One region of the Listeria sp. MAN/IMW/UF464 genome, then DNA from elsewhere that is predicted to be linked to it. Evidence: predicted binding sites of a transcription regulator. Region 1 holds the regulator's gene; each other region holds the start of a gene.
The links. The regulator Rex, encoded in region 1, represses fermentation and respiration genes when NADH is low (regulators of the CRP and FNR family bind a similar motif). The targets are predictions, from matches to a motif close to TTGTGAAATATTTCACAA.

Region 1 (4,325 bases):
TCCTTTTTTTATGTAGATTACATAGATTCTAGTTCTTCGCTTACTTTTTCCCATTCTTCCATCAATTTTTCACCACGTGCTTTTACCACATCAAGTTCCTGCGTAATTTCAAAAGCTTTCTCATGATCTTGAAAAATTTCCGGTTTGGTTAATTGAAGTTCTAGTTCGGCGATTTTTTTATCTGTTTCTTCCATAGACTTTTCTACTTCTTCTAGTTTGCGTTTTCTTTGACGAAGTAGTTTTTGTTGTTCTTTTTCTTCTTGATAATTTAGTTTTCTAACCGAGGCAGTTGCTTCGACAGGTTCCCCTTTTTTACGACGATCTTCTGCATCAAGGCGCGCTAGTTCTTTTGCTTCGGCGATTTTTTCCTGATAATAATCATAATCGCCAAGGAAAACGGTCGCTTTTTCTGGAGCTAGTTCTACTACTTTTGAAGCGATGCGATTAATAAAGTAACGGTCATGAGAAACAAATAGAATCGTTCCTTCAAAATCGATCAAAGCAGCTTCTAAAACTTCTTTACTTTCAATGTCTAAATGGTTGGTAGGTTCATCAAGAATTAGCACATTGGCTTCAAGTAAAGTAAGTTTGGCAAGAGCGAGTCTAGCTTTTTCACCACCACTAAGGGATTGAACGTTTTTTAGGACGTCATCATCTGAAAATAAGAAATTACCCAGTGTTGTTCGAACGTTCACTTCATTTAATTCTGGATAATCATCCCAAAGTTCCATCAAAACAGTTTTGTTGGATGTTAGTTTAGCTTGTTCTTGGTCATAGTAACCGATTTTGACACCTGCTCCAAAATGAAATTCACCGCTAAGAGCTGGAATATCACGAATAAGTGTTTTAAGAAGGGTAGATTTACCGATTCCGTTTGGACCAACGAGCGCTAGACTATCTTGACGTTTCATTTCGAATGTTAGATTGGAAGCGATGCGCTTGTCTTTGGCGTAACCAATACTTAATTCATCTACCATTAAAACATCTTTACCAGTTTGCTTTTCAAATTGGAAGCCAAAATGAGCCGATTTTTCGTCGCCTTGAGGTCGGGCGAGTACATCCATTTTTTCTAATTGTTTTCTTCTGCTTTGAGCTCGCTTAGTAGTAGAAGCGCGAACGATATTTCTAGCGACAAAATCTTCTAGCTTGGAAATTTGTTTTTGTTGTTTATCGAATTCTTTCCACATTTGTTCAAGTTTAGCTTGTTTTTGACTAACAAATGAACTGTAATTTCCTTTGTAGTGATCAATTCTTGTGCGGCTAATTTCGTATACTTGGTTAACGACTTTATCTAGGAAATAGCGGTCATGAGAAACGATAAGTAAAGAACCATGATAGTTTTGCAAATAGGTTTCTAACCATGCTAGTGTTTCAATGTCTAAATGGTTTGTCGGTTCATCGAGAACAAGAATATCCTGTTTCGCGAGTAATAACTTAGCCAGCGCAAGCCTTGTTTTTTGCCCACCACTGAGTGAGGCGATTTCTACTTCATAATCTTCTGGATAAAAGCGTAAACCGTTTAAAACGGAACGGATTTCTGCTTCATACGTATACCCACCAACTTCTTTAAAAGTGTGTTGCAAGGTATCGTAATCGGTCATCAATGCTTGATATTTTTCCGGATTATTATAAAGCTCAGGTTCCCCAAGACGAAGCTCCATTTTGCGTAAATCTGCTTCCATTTTTCTAAGTGAATCAAAAACACTTAACATTTCATCCCAGATTGTTTTCGTGGATTCAAGGCCAGTATTTTGAGCCAAATAGCCAATTTCGACACTTTTAGGTTTAGAAATTGTTCCGCCGTCATAACTCATTTTTCCAGCGATAATTTTAAGTAAAGTAGATTTACCGGCGCCATTTCGGCCAACTAAGGCAATTCGGTCGCCTGTTTTTACTTCTAATTTAATATTATCTAAAATAACTTCTGCACCGAAGAATTTAGAAATTTGCTGAACTTGTAATAATATCATAATCTCTCTCCTCGAACGTTCTCCTTACTAGTTTATCTTAAAAGCCAAGTAATCGCAATGAGAGAAGAAGGGCTTCACGTATAAGGCAGATTGTGAAAACACTCGCATTATTTGTGATTTTAGCGTAGAATGGAAAAGAAGGAAAACACTAGATATTTTGCGGGACAAACTATTGCTTGAAAATCATGAGCAAAAAGTTTGTGCATTCCTTGTGAAATGTTTATAGTATATAAGCAAGCATGTGAAAGGAAGTACAGTTCACAAAAGCTTCAACTTCAGAAAAAATTTAAAAGAAGAAGGGACAGAAGGCATGATGGAGGAAACAACAAAAATTCCACAAGCGACAGCAAAACGCTTACCATTATATCATCGTTACTTGAAATACCTAGATGAATCAGGCAAGGAACGAGTATCATCTGCGGAATTAAGTGAAGCGGTGAAAGTTGATTCAGCGACTATTCGACGTGATTTTTCGTACTTTGGCGCATTAGGTAAGAAAGGATACGGGTATAACGTTTCTTACATACTCGACTTTTTCAGTAAAACACTTAGTCAGGACAAACAGACAAATGTTGCACTAATCGGTGTAGGTAACCTAGGTACAGCATTATTACATTATAATTTCATGAAAAACAATAATATCAAAATCGTTGCTGCATTTGATGTAGACCCAGCGAAAGTTGGTAGTGTTCAACAAGACATTCCAATTTATCACTTAAATGATATGGAAGAAATTGTTCGTGAAAATGGTGTGGAAGTAGTTATTCTGACAGTTCCAGCTGATGAAGCACAAGTAACTGTAGATCGTTTAATTGAAGCAGATGTTAAAGGTATTCTAAACTTTACGCCAGCTCGTATTAGCGTTCCAAAACAAGTTCGTGTGCACCATATCGATCTTACAACGGAATTACAAACGTTAATCTATTTCCTGGAAAACTATCCAGCGAAAACAGAATAAAAAAACCTGTAGAAGGTAAGCAACACTTACTTTCTACAGGTTTTTTTTACGTCTTTTAAGCCCAGTGATAATAAGGCCAATACCAATACCAAAATCAATTAACATCATGAGTATAAGTATATAGGCAACAAGATCATAACCATATTCAGCCACTCGAACAATAACAAAATAGACAAATACAAGACCAAGCGCAAAATAAAGAAAACTTTGCTTTATTAATGAATTTTTCATATTATCCTCCAATGATTCCAAGACTCACGAGCAAAACAATGGTATTCATTAAAATATGTGCGCCCATCGAAACAGCAATTCGTTTCGTTTTCGTATAAAGAAAACAAAGAATTAATCCGATGACAAAATAAGTAAGTAAAAAGGAAATATCCCCGTGAAGTAGCCCAAAGAATAGCGAACTAATAACTGCAGCCACATGAATGTTCATCACATTACTCAGCCCACCAAAAACCACTTTTCTAAAAACAAGCTCTTCTAAAATTGGCCCGAGAACTGAAATGAAAATCAAGAAAATAGGCGCCGATCTAGTTAAATCAACAAGTAATTCTGTGTTTGCCGATTCACCAATATTCCCAGAAATTAGCGTTAGAATAATGCTACAAATAAATTGTGCTACGTATAACCCAATCACTCCACCAATAATCCACACAATACTCAGAAATGGCGCAGTTTTTTCACCGAGTTCGATTTTATTTTCTTTTGGTTTTCTATAAAGCATTGGAATAATAATGGCGAGTGATAATAAATTAGAAAAAATCGACCATGTAATTACCCCATAAGTTTGAGCATCCGCTGTAGAAATCGAAGTCATACTAAGTAAAATATGTTGAACAACGGGAATCCCAATAGATGCAGAAAATAGTAATAATAAATAAACTAATACAATCGTAATATAACGTTTAGCCAAAAAATACGCATCCCTTCTAAAAACAAGCTCCAGCTAAATGCTTAAAAATAGCGGAAATAGCTCTTCTTATTGTACTAGTTATCACGCTTTACCGCAAATAAGAATTCTTTAATTTTTAAACGTTTTTGCTTGCAATTTTTATTTAGTTTGGTATCATAATAACTGTATTAGCACTCTAATGTGTCGAGTGCTAAAATGAAAAATGTAATTATATCAGAGGAGGTCATTTACATTGTTAAAACCATTAGGAGATCGTGTTGTAATTGAAGTACTTGAAGCAGAGGAAAAAACAGCGAGTGGGATTGTATTACCAGACTCTGCCAAAGAAAAACCGCAATCAGGGAAAATTGTTGCAGTCGGTTCAGGTCGAGTGCTAGATAACGGCACAAAAGAACCGCTTGAAGTTGCAGAAGGTGACACGGTTATCTTCGCAAAATACTCTGGAACAGAAGTGACGTATGAAGGAACTGACTATCTG
Region 2 (4,325 bases), on a different contig from region 1:
TACGGTTGGGAATGCAACTGGTAATTTCAGTGGGACTGTAGAACAACCATTAGTGCAATATTTTAAAGCGACTTTCAATATTGACGGGCAAGAAACAACGGAAAATGTCGAAACAGGGACACTTTTACAAGAACCACCAACCCCAGTCAAAGAGGGTTATACATTTAACGGGTGGTATGATGCTGAAACAGGTGGAACAAAATGGGACTTTACAGCCGATACGATGCCAGCAAATGATATAACCTTGTATGCCCAGTTTAGTATTAATAGTTATACCGCGACTTTTGATGCAGATGGCGTCACTTCTACTCAAACGGTAGACTATCAAGGTTTACTAGAAGAGCCACCAGCACCAACTAAGGATGGTTATACATTTAAAGGTTGGTATGATGCCAAAACTGGTGGAACAAAATGGGACTTCACAAACAATCAAATGCCAGCGAAAGATATAACCTTGTATGCCCAGTTTAGTATTAATAGTTATACCGCAACTTTTGATGTAGATGGCGTTATTTCTACTCAAACGGTAGATTATCAAGGTTTACTAGAAGAGCCACCAGCACCAACTAAGGATGGTTATACATTTAAAGGTTGGTATGATGCCAAATCTGGCGGAACAAAATGGGATTTCGCAAACAATCAAATGCCAGCGAAAGACATAATCTTGTATGCCCAGTTTAGTAAAGATGCAGCTTCTGGTGGGGACGGTGGAGGAACCGATGAAGGCGGAGGCAACTCTGAAAATAGTACAGATGGAACTACTAATACGGATACTATAAACCACATCGTACTACCAGCAACAGGAGATCATCGTGTACTTTTTCCAATTTTTATTGGGACATTTCTTACGGGTTTAGCACTCTTTACACTTAGAAGAAAATAAATGAAAAAGCAGCTGCATGACGCAGCTGCTTTTTTTGAAACTTATTTTTTCAATTCTCGTTCCATCTGCAAACGTTGTACTTTCATTGTTGCAGTGCGCGGAATCTCATCATATTTCATCACAATTGGCTCATTCATATGTGGTAGATCAGAAACTGCGTCCCACCATGCATCCCAGTTCATTTCTTTATCATCATGAACAGCGATAATTGGTTGCGGGCTGCCGTTTTCACCACGGATAATAACGACTTCATCGAGGAAAGTAAGCGTATCAAGCAGTTTATCTTCAATCGCAAGTGTGCTATCGATCGTTTCGACTAAATCAACTTGACGATCTTGCAAGAATAAGCGGCCTTGCTCATCTTTCATACCGTAGTCACCGCTGTCCCACCAAGGTCCATACACATTTTCTTCAAAACGAGCTTCTTCTTTGTAATAAGTAAGGGCGCGACCTTTAGACAGCATTTGGATATTACCGCTAACTCCGGGTGCAACTGGATTACCGTCTTGGTCCACAATCCGAACCTCGGTTAAACCTGGTACACCAATTCCCATATCACGCGCATTTAACGTTTCGATGGATTGCAGTGTATGGCCACGTAAAATCATTGGACCACATTCACTTTGCCCATAAATTTGTAAGAAAATTGGTTTTTTATATTCAGAAGTACGAAGGAAAACCGCCATTGTTTCTTTGTTAATCGCATCAAATGTAGAATGATAAAATTTAATGCTTTGGAAAACATCTGGTTTTTCACGAGCAAGCGATGCCCATTGAACAAAATGATTTGGATGCGTTTCGAGTACATACGGTTTGTATTCGCGTAGCACTTTTTCGACATTTGCTTTAGACGGGTTGGCAATTGGCAGAAGTGGGAAACCAAGCGACATCAAGGACGAAACACCAATGTTAAAACGAGAATGTACTGGTGAGATATGGAAAGCTACAAGCCCTCTTGGTTTGATGAAATTAAGAATACGTCGTTGGTATTTCGTTCTCCAACCCATCGAATTCGCAGAGTGAGCGATTAATTTTGGCACACCAGTTGTTCCAGAAGTGTGAGTCATATAAGCAATCATATCTTTTGGTAATTCCTCTTGCTCACAAGTATAGCCGTCTAATGGCGCTTTGAACAATTGTTCAGCATTGATCAATCTTGAGTCCGGCAAATTGTTTAACTGATGGCTTTTCTCAGAAGTCTCAGAATCAAAAAGCAACCAGGGTTGATCAAGGCGATTAACAAAAATATCAATAGTGGATGCTGGAAGATGAGGCGAAACCATAATTGGCACAGCACCAATATAAGAAATCGCAACTGCTAAAATATAAGAATCAAATTTGGCAGATTTATAAACGATTACTTTTTCTTCTTTACGCACACCGAATCTATGTAGATGAGCTGCTTTTTGGATGATAGCTTCTTCGCATTTTTTGTAAGTGGTGTGAAGACCTAATTCAGGAAAAGTAACAAGTTCTTCATCAAAATGGATTGGCATTTCTGGATAGCGTTCAGCAGATTTTTTGAAGTTGGTATAGAGATTAAGCGGTTCATACTTTTTTATCGTCATATGGCGATGCTCCTTTAATATTTGATGTTGTTATTATATCACTTTGTCGAAATAATGAGGAGTGGTTACTAAAAACATTTTCGTCATTTTAAAAAAATCTGTAAATTGCTTGTTTTCTTAATTCAAGAAATCCTACAGATACCCTATAAAGAAATCTCAATTAATGATATAATATGTTAATATAATCACAAACTGTTTGGCAGAAGGAAAATTTTTAAAAAAAGTGGAGGTACAAAAAATGAAAAAAAGGATAGCTACAACTCTCATCATGCTACTATCACTTGCATTAATCATCGCAGGTTGTGGCAGTAACAACACAAGTAAAAGTGACTCGGCGAAAACGAAAGAAAAAGAAAAAACAGAAGTAACATCAGGGGCGTCAAAAACAAGTTATACAGACCCATCTGAATTAAAAGATAAATACGATATTGTTATCGTTGGTGCAGGTGGCGCGGGAATGTCAGCAGCACTAGAAGCAAAATCTAAAGGGATGAACCCAGTAATTCTTGAAAAAATGCCACTTGCAGGCGGAAACACAATGAAAGCCTCTTCTGGTATGAATGCATCTGAAACTAAATTCCAAAAAGAACAAGGAATTAATGATAGCAATGACAAGTTTTATGAAGAAACATTAAAAGGCGGTCACGGAACAAACGATAAAGCAATGCTTCGTTTCTTCGTAGATAACTCCGCTAGTGCAATTGATTGGTTAGACTCTATGGATATTAAATTAAACAACTTAACTATCACAGGCGGAATGAGCGAAAAACGTACCCACCGTCCTGAAGATGGCTCAGCAGTTGGTAAATACTTAGTAGACGGTTTACTAAAAAATGTACAAGAACAAAAAATTCCAGTCTTCGTTAATGCAGATGTAAAAGAAATTACACAAAAAGACGGAAAAGTAACTGGTGTTAAAGTAAAATTAAACAATAAAGACGAAAAAACAATTAGCTCGAACGCAGTAGTTGTAACAACTGGTGGTTACGGCGCTAATAAAGATATGATTGAAAAAGAACGTCCAGACTTAAAAGGATACGTAACAACGAACCAAGAAGGAAGTACTGGCGACGGTATTAAAATGATTGAAAAACTTGGCGGGACAACAGTAGATATGGACCAAATCCAAGTTCACCCAACAGTTCAACAAGATAAGTCTTACCTTATCGGTGAAGCTGTCCGCGGTGAAGGTGCGATTTTAGTTTCTCAAGAAGGTAAACGTTTTGGAAACGAACTAGATACACGTGATAACGTAACTGCTTCCATCAATAAATTACCAGAAAAATCCGCATACCTAATATTCGATTCAGGCGTAAAAGATCGCGTAAAAGCTATCGCGCAATACGAAGAAATGGGCTTTGTTGAAGAAGGTAAAACAATTGATGAATTAGCTAGCAAAATCAATGTTCCAAAAGAAGAACTAACGAAAACATTAGACACTTGGAATGCAAGCGTTAAAAACAAAAAAGACGAAGCATTTGGTAGAACAACCGCAATGGATAATGATTTATCCAAAGCTCCATACTACGCAATCAAAATCGGCCCAGGAATTCATTACACAATGGGTGGCGTAAAAATCAATACAAATACAGAAGTTTTAGATAAAGACGGTAAACCAATCACAGGACTATTTGCTGCAGGCGAAGTAACTGGTGGCTTACACGGGGAAAACCGTATCGGTGGGAACTCTGTCGCTGAAATCATTATTTTTGGACGTCAAGCTGGCGATAAATCAGCAGAATTTGTAAAAGCGAAGTAAAAATTTCTTAACCAATAGTTATGTGATTACTTAAAAATAAAAACTTGCTAAGACGCTTAAAATAGACGTTTTAGCAAGTTTTTTTATTGGCTAAGTAAAGCGTTAGTGTAGTACT
Region 3 (4,325 bases), on a different contig from region 1:
CCAGAACGCAACATTTCTAAATCTTCTTCTAAATTTTCAACGAGCGCTTGTTTATCTTCGTTTTCTTTTAGTTCATTTAACGTAAGCGTCATTTTCTTTTCTAAACGGGTAACAATGTCAGGATAATAGCTTTGATCTAAGATGATTTCTGTCGCGGGAAGCAAACGGAATTCTTCAACACGTGTTGTCGAACGCTGTGTCTCCACATCAAAGAAACGAAGAGAATCCACTTCGGTATCGAAAAGTTCTATTCTAATCGGAAATTCTTCTGTAATCGGATAAATATCAATGATGCCCCCGCGGACACTGAATTCTCCTGGGGTGTTCACCATTCCACTCATCGTGTAACCCATAGTGACTAATTTTTGGCGCAATACATCTGGATCGATTTCTTCGCCTTCAACGATAGATATATTAAAATGTTTCCATAACGAGACAGGTGGAAGCATTTTTCTAAGCCCTGCAACTGGAACAATTACAATTCCTGGTTTGCCAGATAATAAGAAGTCAAGCGCCTCAACACGTTGACCACGCAATTCTGGACTAGAAATACTTAACTCTGAAGAAATCAATTCATCTGCTGGATATAAAAACAATCTATCAACATCTATTAAAGAAAGTAAATCATCGTATAATTTTTGCGCATGGTACAAATTATGCGTTACAAACACAACTGGCCGCTTAGATGCACCTTCCACTACACTCGCAAAAAGTGCACGCGAAGAACCTGTCAGCCCTGTGACAAGTTGTGATTTTTCTTTTTCATCAAGCGCGTTTAAGACCGCGCGAATATCTTTTTGTTCATATATTAATTGTTGTAATCCTTTCAAGGGAAAACAGCTCCTTTTTTGTCAGAAAATTCATTCTATGCAATGCAAGATTAAATCACACGCTAGAAGAAAGACCGAAATACGTGGCAAAAGCATTGCCACGCCTCTCGGATAGTCTATTTTTTAATTATACTTATTCATTACTTCAATAAATGGTGTTTGCGCAAAATCTTCAATAGCATCTGCGCTTTTTTGAATTGCTGCGATAATATCAGGTTGTTCCGCTTTTGGAAAATCTCCTAATACGTAATGGATGACTTCCCCTTTTAAAGGACGACTGACACCCACACGGATACGATTAAACTCTTGCGTCTTGACGTGTTGAATAATTGATTTCATCCCATTATGACCACCTGCGCTACCTTTTTGGCGCAATCTGATTTTCCCAACTGGTAAATCTAAGTCATCATATACAATTAGAACGTCTTCTATCTGGATATTGTAGTAATCCATTAGCGGACGAATGCACTCACCAGAAGCGTTCATGAAAGTCAGTGGTTTAACTAGAATCATTTTCTCGCCGCCCACATTAATTTCACTTACCATACCGTTAAATTTTGATTTTTTCCAAGGGGTTTGATGGCGAAAACTCAGCTCATCTACTACCATAAAACCGACATTATGCCGGGTACGTTCATATTTTTTGCCCGGATTTCCGAGTCCTGCGATTAATTTCATAAAAGCTTCTCCTTACATAAACTAAACCACTTCACGAATGAACTGGTTTTTGTTTCGATGTTTTTTTGATTATAACACGGATTTCCATTGGTTGAAAGTTTTCCAACTAAGCCTTGTATTCCGCAATTTTATTTTCAATTATTTGCCAAGCTTTTTCGTTTTCTGCTTGAAAGTTTTCTGTTTTCCAATTTTCAGGAGTTTCATCCACGAATTTTTCAAAGCCAAATTTTTGATAAAGATAAATAGCTTGGTAACTTCCTGTCTGCGTTGTTAGATAGACGAAATCACTTTTGTTTAAGCCGAGAATTTTAGATAACAAGGCTTTGGCGATACCTTTTCCGCCGTGCGAGTCGAGTACAGCGACCCAATGAATGCGGCTTGCCATCTCGCCAAATGTATTTCCATCCCAAAGCATTGCGGTCCCGATAATTTCACCGTCTGGAGCTTCTACAAAGACGCAGCGCTTGGCTAATTTTTCTTTTTCATTTCCAAATTCTGTATTAAAACGCATCCGAATACTTTCCATCGATGGAACTTGGCCAGTTTCTAGTTGCAATCTGCACCAGTCTTCCTCCAGCCCATCTCTATAAAAACGAAACGAATAACCCTCCGGCAAACTGAACTCAGGATATTTGGTAGCACTATGATTTACCATTGCAACAGAAATATGTGGTACTGATTTATCAAGCATGAAACCGCCTCCTTCATACAGCTATTATAACAAAAAAAATGGAAGATATCGCAAACAAATGCGAATCTTCCATCCTTATTTATAAAAAATTATTCAACTGGTTCTTCATCATTACCATGTACAGCTTCTGGTTCTGGCGCTTCCGTAGTCGTTGGTTCTTCTTCAGCACGTGGAGCAGAAACGGTAACAACTGTTTCTTCTTCCTCTGCTTGCACGACATAATCTTTGTTTTCAGGAAGGTCGTTTGTAGTTAAAACATCACCGATTTCTAATGAAGAAATGTCTAATTCAATTGTTTCTGGTAATTTTTCTGGTGTTGCTGAAACTTTTACATCATGGATAATTTGTTGAAGTACACCGCCAGCTTTAACGCCTGGAGCATCACCAACTAATACCACGCGAACATCAGTCTCAACTTCTTCATTCATATCAACAGCTAGTAAATCAACGTGTACTAATACGTCTTTTAACGGATCCACTTGATATTCATGTAATAAAACATTTAATTTCTTGCCGTCTACAGTAACTGAAAATACGGCGTTTCGACCATTGTCACGAACTGCTTTGATTAATTCCAAAGAATCAACGGAAACTGGAACATTTTCCGATTTGTAACCATAAATAATTCCAGGCACTTTTCCTTCACTACGCAATCTCGTTACTTCTGAATGTTGCGTTGTTTCTCTTTTCTGGACCTCTAATGTTGTTGCCATAAAAAATCACTCCACTCATTCAATTTTGGTACATCTATATTATATCTACCCTTTAGAAAAATAGCAAAACAAAGCAAAAGCCTTATTTCTCTTTAAAAGGTTTATAATTCTCAATAAAAGGTAAACAGAAAATAGCGAACCGCTCCTAATGCAGACGCTTTCAAACTGTACTATAGCGTTTTCATAAATTTATTATAACAACTTTTTAAAATTTAGGACGTTCAATGCTTCACAAATGAAAAATACATGTTATACTGTACTAGTAAATAGATTTTTTATAGGAGGAATTCGAAATGAAAGATCATCAAAAAATTATTTTAGTTGGCGACGGAGCAGTTGGTTCTAGTTATGCATTTGCTTGTGTAAACTTAAGTATCGGACAAGAATTCGGCATTATTGACATAGATAAAGACAGAACAATCGGGGATGCAATGGATTTAAGCCACGCCGTTCCATTTTCCACACCGAAGAAAATCTACTCAGCAAATTATAGCGACTGCCACGATGCAGACTTAGTTGTTGTCACTGCTGGGACTGCACAAAAACCTGGTGAAACTCGTTTGGACCTAGTAAACCGCAATATCAAAATCATGAAAGGCATTGTGGATGAAGTTATGGCTAGCGGATTTGACGGTATCTTCTTAATCGCATCTAACCCAGTAGACATTTTAACTTACGCTACATGGAAATTCTCAGGCCTTCCAAAGGAACGCGTTATCGGTTCTGGAACAAGTCTTGATACAGCACGCTTCCGTATGTCGATTGCCGATTACTTAAAAGTGGATGCTCGTAACGTCCATGGTTATATCCTCGGCGAACACGGCGACACAGAATTCCCAGCATGGAGCCATACAACAGTTGGTGGCCTTCCAATCACTGAATGGATTAACGAAGACGAACAAGGTGCAATGGATACTATTTTCGTAAGCGTTCGTGATGCAGCTTATGAAATTATCAATAAAAAAGGCGCTACATTCTACGGCGTTGCTGCGGCTCTTGCTCGTATTACAAAAGCGATCCTAAATAACGAAAATGCGATTTTACCACTTTCTGTTTATTTAGATGGCCACTATGGTATGAACGATATTTACATCGGCGCACCAGCAGTAGTTAACCGCCAAGGAGTTCGCCACATTGTCGAAATGAACTTAAACGACAAAGAAAAAGAACAAATGAAAAACTCCGCGGATACACTTAAAAAAGTTCTAGACGATGCAATGAAACAAATCGACTAATATTCTTAAATCCTAAAAGCATGCGATTTTGCATGCTTTTTTGTTATACTTAATTTATTCGAGAGGAGTGACGCGTATGATTACTTTTGACCAACTTGACACCGAGCTAAAAGCCTTAGAAAACCCCAATACGATTAAAATTTTTCGTAATCACGGTTGTCCGGATTCATTAGATCTT
Region 4 (4,325 bases), on a different contig from region 1:
TCCAATTGCACCAGAAGCATTCCCAGTTCATTTTGATATGAATGGAGTCGTGACTGACACCGTTCAAAAATCGGTGAGAGCTGCTTTACTTTTACCAATGCTACAATTAGGGATGATTGCTTTATTTATATTTATTAATTTCGTTATTGCGAGAAGCAAACAAACGGTAGAAAACGAAAATCCAGCAGATTCATTAAAACGGAATATGCTGTTTAGACAAATTTCTAGTAAAGCAATGTTGATTATGTGCGTTATTCTGGTTATTGATTTTCTCGTAATGCAAGTAGTTATTTTACTTTCACTCTCGCCTGAAATTATGATGATTACCATGAGTATTTCTATCATCTTAATATTACTTGGAACAGTACTCCTTGCTGTAAAAGTAGGACAAGGTGGAAGTAGATTAAAATTTGCTAACGAACCAGATAATGTGAATAAACCAATTCGTGATGATGATGCGTTTTGGAAAGCTGGAGTAATCTATTTTAACAGGAATGATCCTGCTTTATTTGTTGAAAAACGTTTTGGCATTGGCTGGACGATCAACACTGCTCGTCCTGTTGCATGGCTCACTTTTGTTTTTATTATTGCAGCGATAGTTTTCATTAGTATCTTGTTTTAAGTAAAGTTTAGTAGGGTATTTATCATGTGTTATGCGGATAAAAAATTAAAATCATCTATGAATCTTCTGCCGTAATATTCTTTTTAAAAGGAGTGTTAATCATGGCGATTAGACAAGGACGATTAGAAGAATGGGAAGGTTTCACGGGGATTGCGCTTGTTCACGAAGGACTAAAAACAGAAGCATTTCATACCGGAATTAAAACAGCTTTTAAAGAAATGCTCAAACTTGCGCAAGAATTAGATGATTTTTCAGAACTAAAAGAGGTCTATGGTATTTCCGTCCATAATATAGAAGATGGTATAACGCATTACGCTGTCATCCCAGTTGAGCAAAAGTACGCTCATTTAAAAGAACCACTTGAATGGATTGAAGTTCCAGCACATACTTATTTTGTAGCGGAACATATAGCAGAGACCGATATACTAGAAAGTTACGAGGAAATAGCTCGAGCAATACAGGAAAAAGAGTACAAACCGTATATTACTGCAAACAATCCTGTTTTTGATCCATTACCATTTAAATTAGAAATATATGCAAAAAATGGTGAAGAAAGTGCGGATATTGAAATTAGGATACCCGTTGTAAAAGAACTCCATACGTAAAACGCGAGCCCGGGACTTTTGTGCCGGGCTTTTTTATACTAGCAAGCTGTTTTTGATTATGCTATAATAAGAACGCAATTTTGTGATTATTTTAACAAGAAGGAAGGGATTCATGTGGGATATTATAGCCCGCAGGAAGTAACAGAGATTACGATTGAAAAAGGGACGCAAAAAGCAAATTCGAGTACATTAACGCTCGTTTTACTAGGCTTTTTGGGTGGCGCCTTTATTTCTCTTGGTTACTTATTATACATACGCGCAGTAGGAACAATGCCTCACGAATGGGGCAGTTTTGCAACGCTTATTGGTGCGAGCCTTTTTCCAGTTGGGCTTGTGTGCATTTTACTCGGTGGAGGAGAATTAATCACTGGCAACATGATGGCGGTAGCGATTGCTTGGTATGACAAAAAGATTTCCTTCCAACAATTACTTAGAAACTGGGCGATTGTGTCCGTCATGAACTTAGTCGGCGCCTTTTTCGTCGCATACTTCTTCGGGCATTTCGTTGGCTTAACAGAAGGAGATTTTTTACCCAAAACACTTGCAACAGCTGGAGCAAAAATTAACGATCCTTTCTGGGTTGCTTTCGTTTCAGGTATCGGGTGTAACTGGTTTGTTGGAATTGCTGTGTGGCTTTGTTACGCGGCTAAAGACTTTGCTGGAAAAATCCTCGGTATTTGGTTCCCCGTCATGGCTTTTGTAGCTATCGGATTTCAGCACGTTGTCGCCAATATGTTTATTATCCCAGCCGCAATTTTCGCTGGATACTATTCATGGGCAGATTTTATTTGGAACGTCATCCCAGTATACCTCGGAAACGTAGTCGGCGGAGCAGTTTTTGTCAGCCTTTTCTATTTCCTTGCATATAAGAAAAACGCACCGAAAAAAGTAAAAGAAGAAATACATCAACCAATTGAAGAAAATTAATTATAAAAAGCTAGTTGCACCCGTTGCAGCTAGTTTTTTTTGAAAAAAATTAAAGTTTTTTAGAAAGTCGCTCGTGCCCATCATGCTGGGATAGAGCAAGTTTTCTTATAAGCCATTTTCTGGGTTTAAGAAGAAAATCCTGATTAAATTTTTCGATTTGTGGAAAACACTATTATAAGCAACGATAGATTCGGACAGAAAAATTTACTAAGGAGTGGTATTTTTGAGTATTAAAGAAACAAGCTTACCAAAAGTTCAAACCAAATTATTTATTAATGGAAAATGGATAGATGGCGATAATAAAGAAACAAAAGATATTGTAAATCCAGCAAACGGCGAAGTCATCGCGAAAATTGCTCAAGCAGGACCTAAAGAAACAAAACAAGCGATTAAAGCTGCAAAAGATGCTTTTCCTGATTGGGCGAAAATGGAACTAGCTGACCGCGTTAAACTCTTGCATAATATTGCTGATTTAATGGAAGAACGAGCAGATACTTTAGCAAAAATTATGACCTTAGAACAAGGTAAACCACTAAAAGAATCAAAAGGAGAAGTCTTAACCGGCGCGGAAAACTTCCGATTCGCGGCTGAAGAAGCAAGAAGACTATACGGTGAAACAATCCCAGCTCCAAACAACCATGCGTTTATCGTTAAAAAACAACCAATTGGCGTAGTAGCAGCAATTACTCCGTGGAATTTCCCGGGTGGAATGGTGACACGAAAACTCGCACCAGCGCTAGCTACAGGTAATACTATCGTGTTAAAACCATCTGGAGATACCCCGCTTTCGGCTTTAGCTATCTTTGAAATTTTTGAAGAAGCTGGCTTACCAAAAGGCGTTGCTAATATCGTCATGGGAAGCTCGAAAGAAATTGGTGAAACTTTAACAGATAGTGATGATGTCCGCAAATTAACGTTTACAGGCTCGACAAAAGTCGGCCAAACACTATTCAAACAATCTGCTGACACCTTGAAGAAAATCTCGCTTGAGCTTGGGGGGCACGCACCATTTATCGTATTTGCGGATGCTAACCTTGAAGCTGCAGTAGATGATTTAATCGCAGCAAAATTCCGTAACAATGGTCAAGTATGTGTATCACCAAATCGCATATTTGTCGCAAAAGAAATCAAAGAAAAATTCACTAAAACATTAGTCGCTAAAGTAGAAAAACTAAAAGTCGGTAACGGTTTAGACGACGTAAATGTTGGTCCGCTTATTCGCGAAGATGCCATCGACAAAATCGACAAACAACTTAAAAACGCGACAGATAAAGGCGCCAAAGTCCTAACTGGTGGCGAACGTTTAACTGGTTCTGACTACGACAAAGGTAATTTCTATAAACCAACTGTTTTAGATAACGTCACTCGTGAAATGGACATCTTTTATGAAGAAACATTCGGTCCCGTAATTCCACTTATCGTTTTTGAAAATGAAGATGAAGCAATTGAAATGGCGAATGATAGCGAATTCGGTCTAGCATCTTATTTCTATACAAAAGATTTAGCACGCGTTGAAAAAGTCGGTGCAGCTCTAGAGTATGGTATGGTTGGTGCAAACGAAATCGCCATATCCAATCCAGAAACTCCATTTGGTGGTGTGAAACATTCAGGATTTGGCCGCGAAAATGGTCATTATGGAATGGAAGAATACATCCAAGTGAAATTCATTAACTTAAAATATCGTGATTAAATTAAACGAGTATGGAACTCCTTCGCATCAAGCGAAGGGGTTCTTTTTTACGTACTTTCCTACCAGTAGGAAAAAAGTATATTTGTAAGCGGATTCAGTCATTTATATAATAAAAGTAAGTTAAGGAAAGGGAGGATACAAAATGAAAAACATTTTACTCATTTGTGGGTCAGGAGCTTCAAGTGGATTTATGGCCGCAGCAATTAGAAAAGCCGCAAAAAAACGCGGAGAAAAAGTAACCGTGAAAGCAGCTAGTGAGTCTCAAATTGATGAAAGAATAAACGAAATCGACTATTTACTCATCGGACCACATTTAGCCTATATGTTAGATGATTTAAAGCAAAAAGTAGCTGATAAAGATGTTTTAGTATCAGTCATTCCACAAGCAACATACGGCACACTTAATGGCGAAAAAGCACTTGATCTCATTTTAAATATGGAGGGATAAAACGATGAACAACAAAGTGATGGATTTTATGAC

Region 2: AC4PG0_RS06620 (flavocytochrome c) is a predicted target of Rex. The motif match lies at 2,625-2,642, and genes of this name have one in related genera.
Region 3: AC4PG0_RS09990 (L-lactate dehydrogenase) is a predicted target of Rex. The motif match lies at 3,130-3,147, and genes of this name have one in related genera.
Region 4: AC4PG0_RS03835 (formate/nitrite transporter family protein) is a predicted target of Rex. The motif match lies at 1,308-1,325, and genes of this name have one in related genera.

What each region holds. Positions count from the first base shown of each region.
Region 1 is NZ_JBZWZP010000002.1:244,399-248,723, forward strand. It holds gene AC4PG0_RS08455 (ABC-F family ATP-binding cassette domain-containing protein) at 18-1,970, opposite strand; gene AC4PG0_RS08460 (redox-sensing transcriptional repressor Rex) at 2,281-2,928, shown strand; partial or broken gene AC4PG0_RS08465 (DUF4305 domain-containing protein) at 2,955-3,159, opposite strand; gene AC4PG0_RS08470 (CPBP family intramembrane glutamic endopeptidase) at 3,161-3,847, opposite strand; gene groES (co-chaperone GroES) at 4,080-4,325, shown strand, end outside.
Region 2 is NZ_JBZWZP010000001.1:1,296,106-1,300,430, reverse strand. It holds gene AC4PG0_RS06630 (InlB B-repeat-containing protein) at 1-883, shown strand, start outside; gene AC4PG0_RS06625 (class I adenylate-forming enzyme family protein) at 925-2,451, opposite strand; gene AC4PG0_RS06620 (flavocytochrome c) at 2,690-4,210, shown strand.
Region 3 is NZ_JBZWZP010000003.1:18,777-23,101, forward strand. It holds gene mfd (transcription-repair coupling factor) at 1-830, opposite strand, end outside; gene pth (aminoacyl-tRNA hydrolase) at 954-1,508, opposite strand; gene AC4PG0_RS09980 (GNAT family N-acetyltransferase) at 1,615-2,199, opposite strand; gene AC4PG0_RS09985 (50S ribosomal protein L25/general stress protein Ctc) at 2,289-2,912, opposite strand; gene AC4PG0_RS09990 (L-lactate dehydrogenase) at 3,206-4,147, shown strand; gene AC4PG0_RS09995 (DNA alkylation repair protein) at 4,224-4,325, shown strand, end outside.
Region 4 is NZ_JBZWZP010000001.1:747,705-752,029, reverse strand. It holds gene AC4PG0_RS03845 (DUF1648 domain-containing protein) at 1-622, shown strand, start outside; gene AC4PG0_RS03840 (effector binding domain-containing protein) at 724-1,227, shown strand; gene AC4PG0_RS03835 (formate/nitrite transporter family protein) at 1,342-2,154, shown strand; gene AC4PG0_RS03830 (NAD-dependent succinate-semialdehyde dehydrogenase) at 2,378-3,844, shown strand; gene AC4PG0_RS03825 (PTS sugar transporter subunit IIB) at 3,987-4,292, shown strand; gene AC4PG0_RS03820 (PTS sugar transporter subunit IIC) at 4,297-4,325, shown strand, end outside.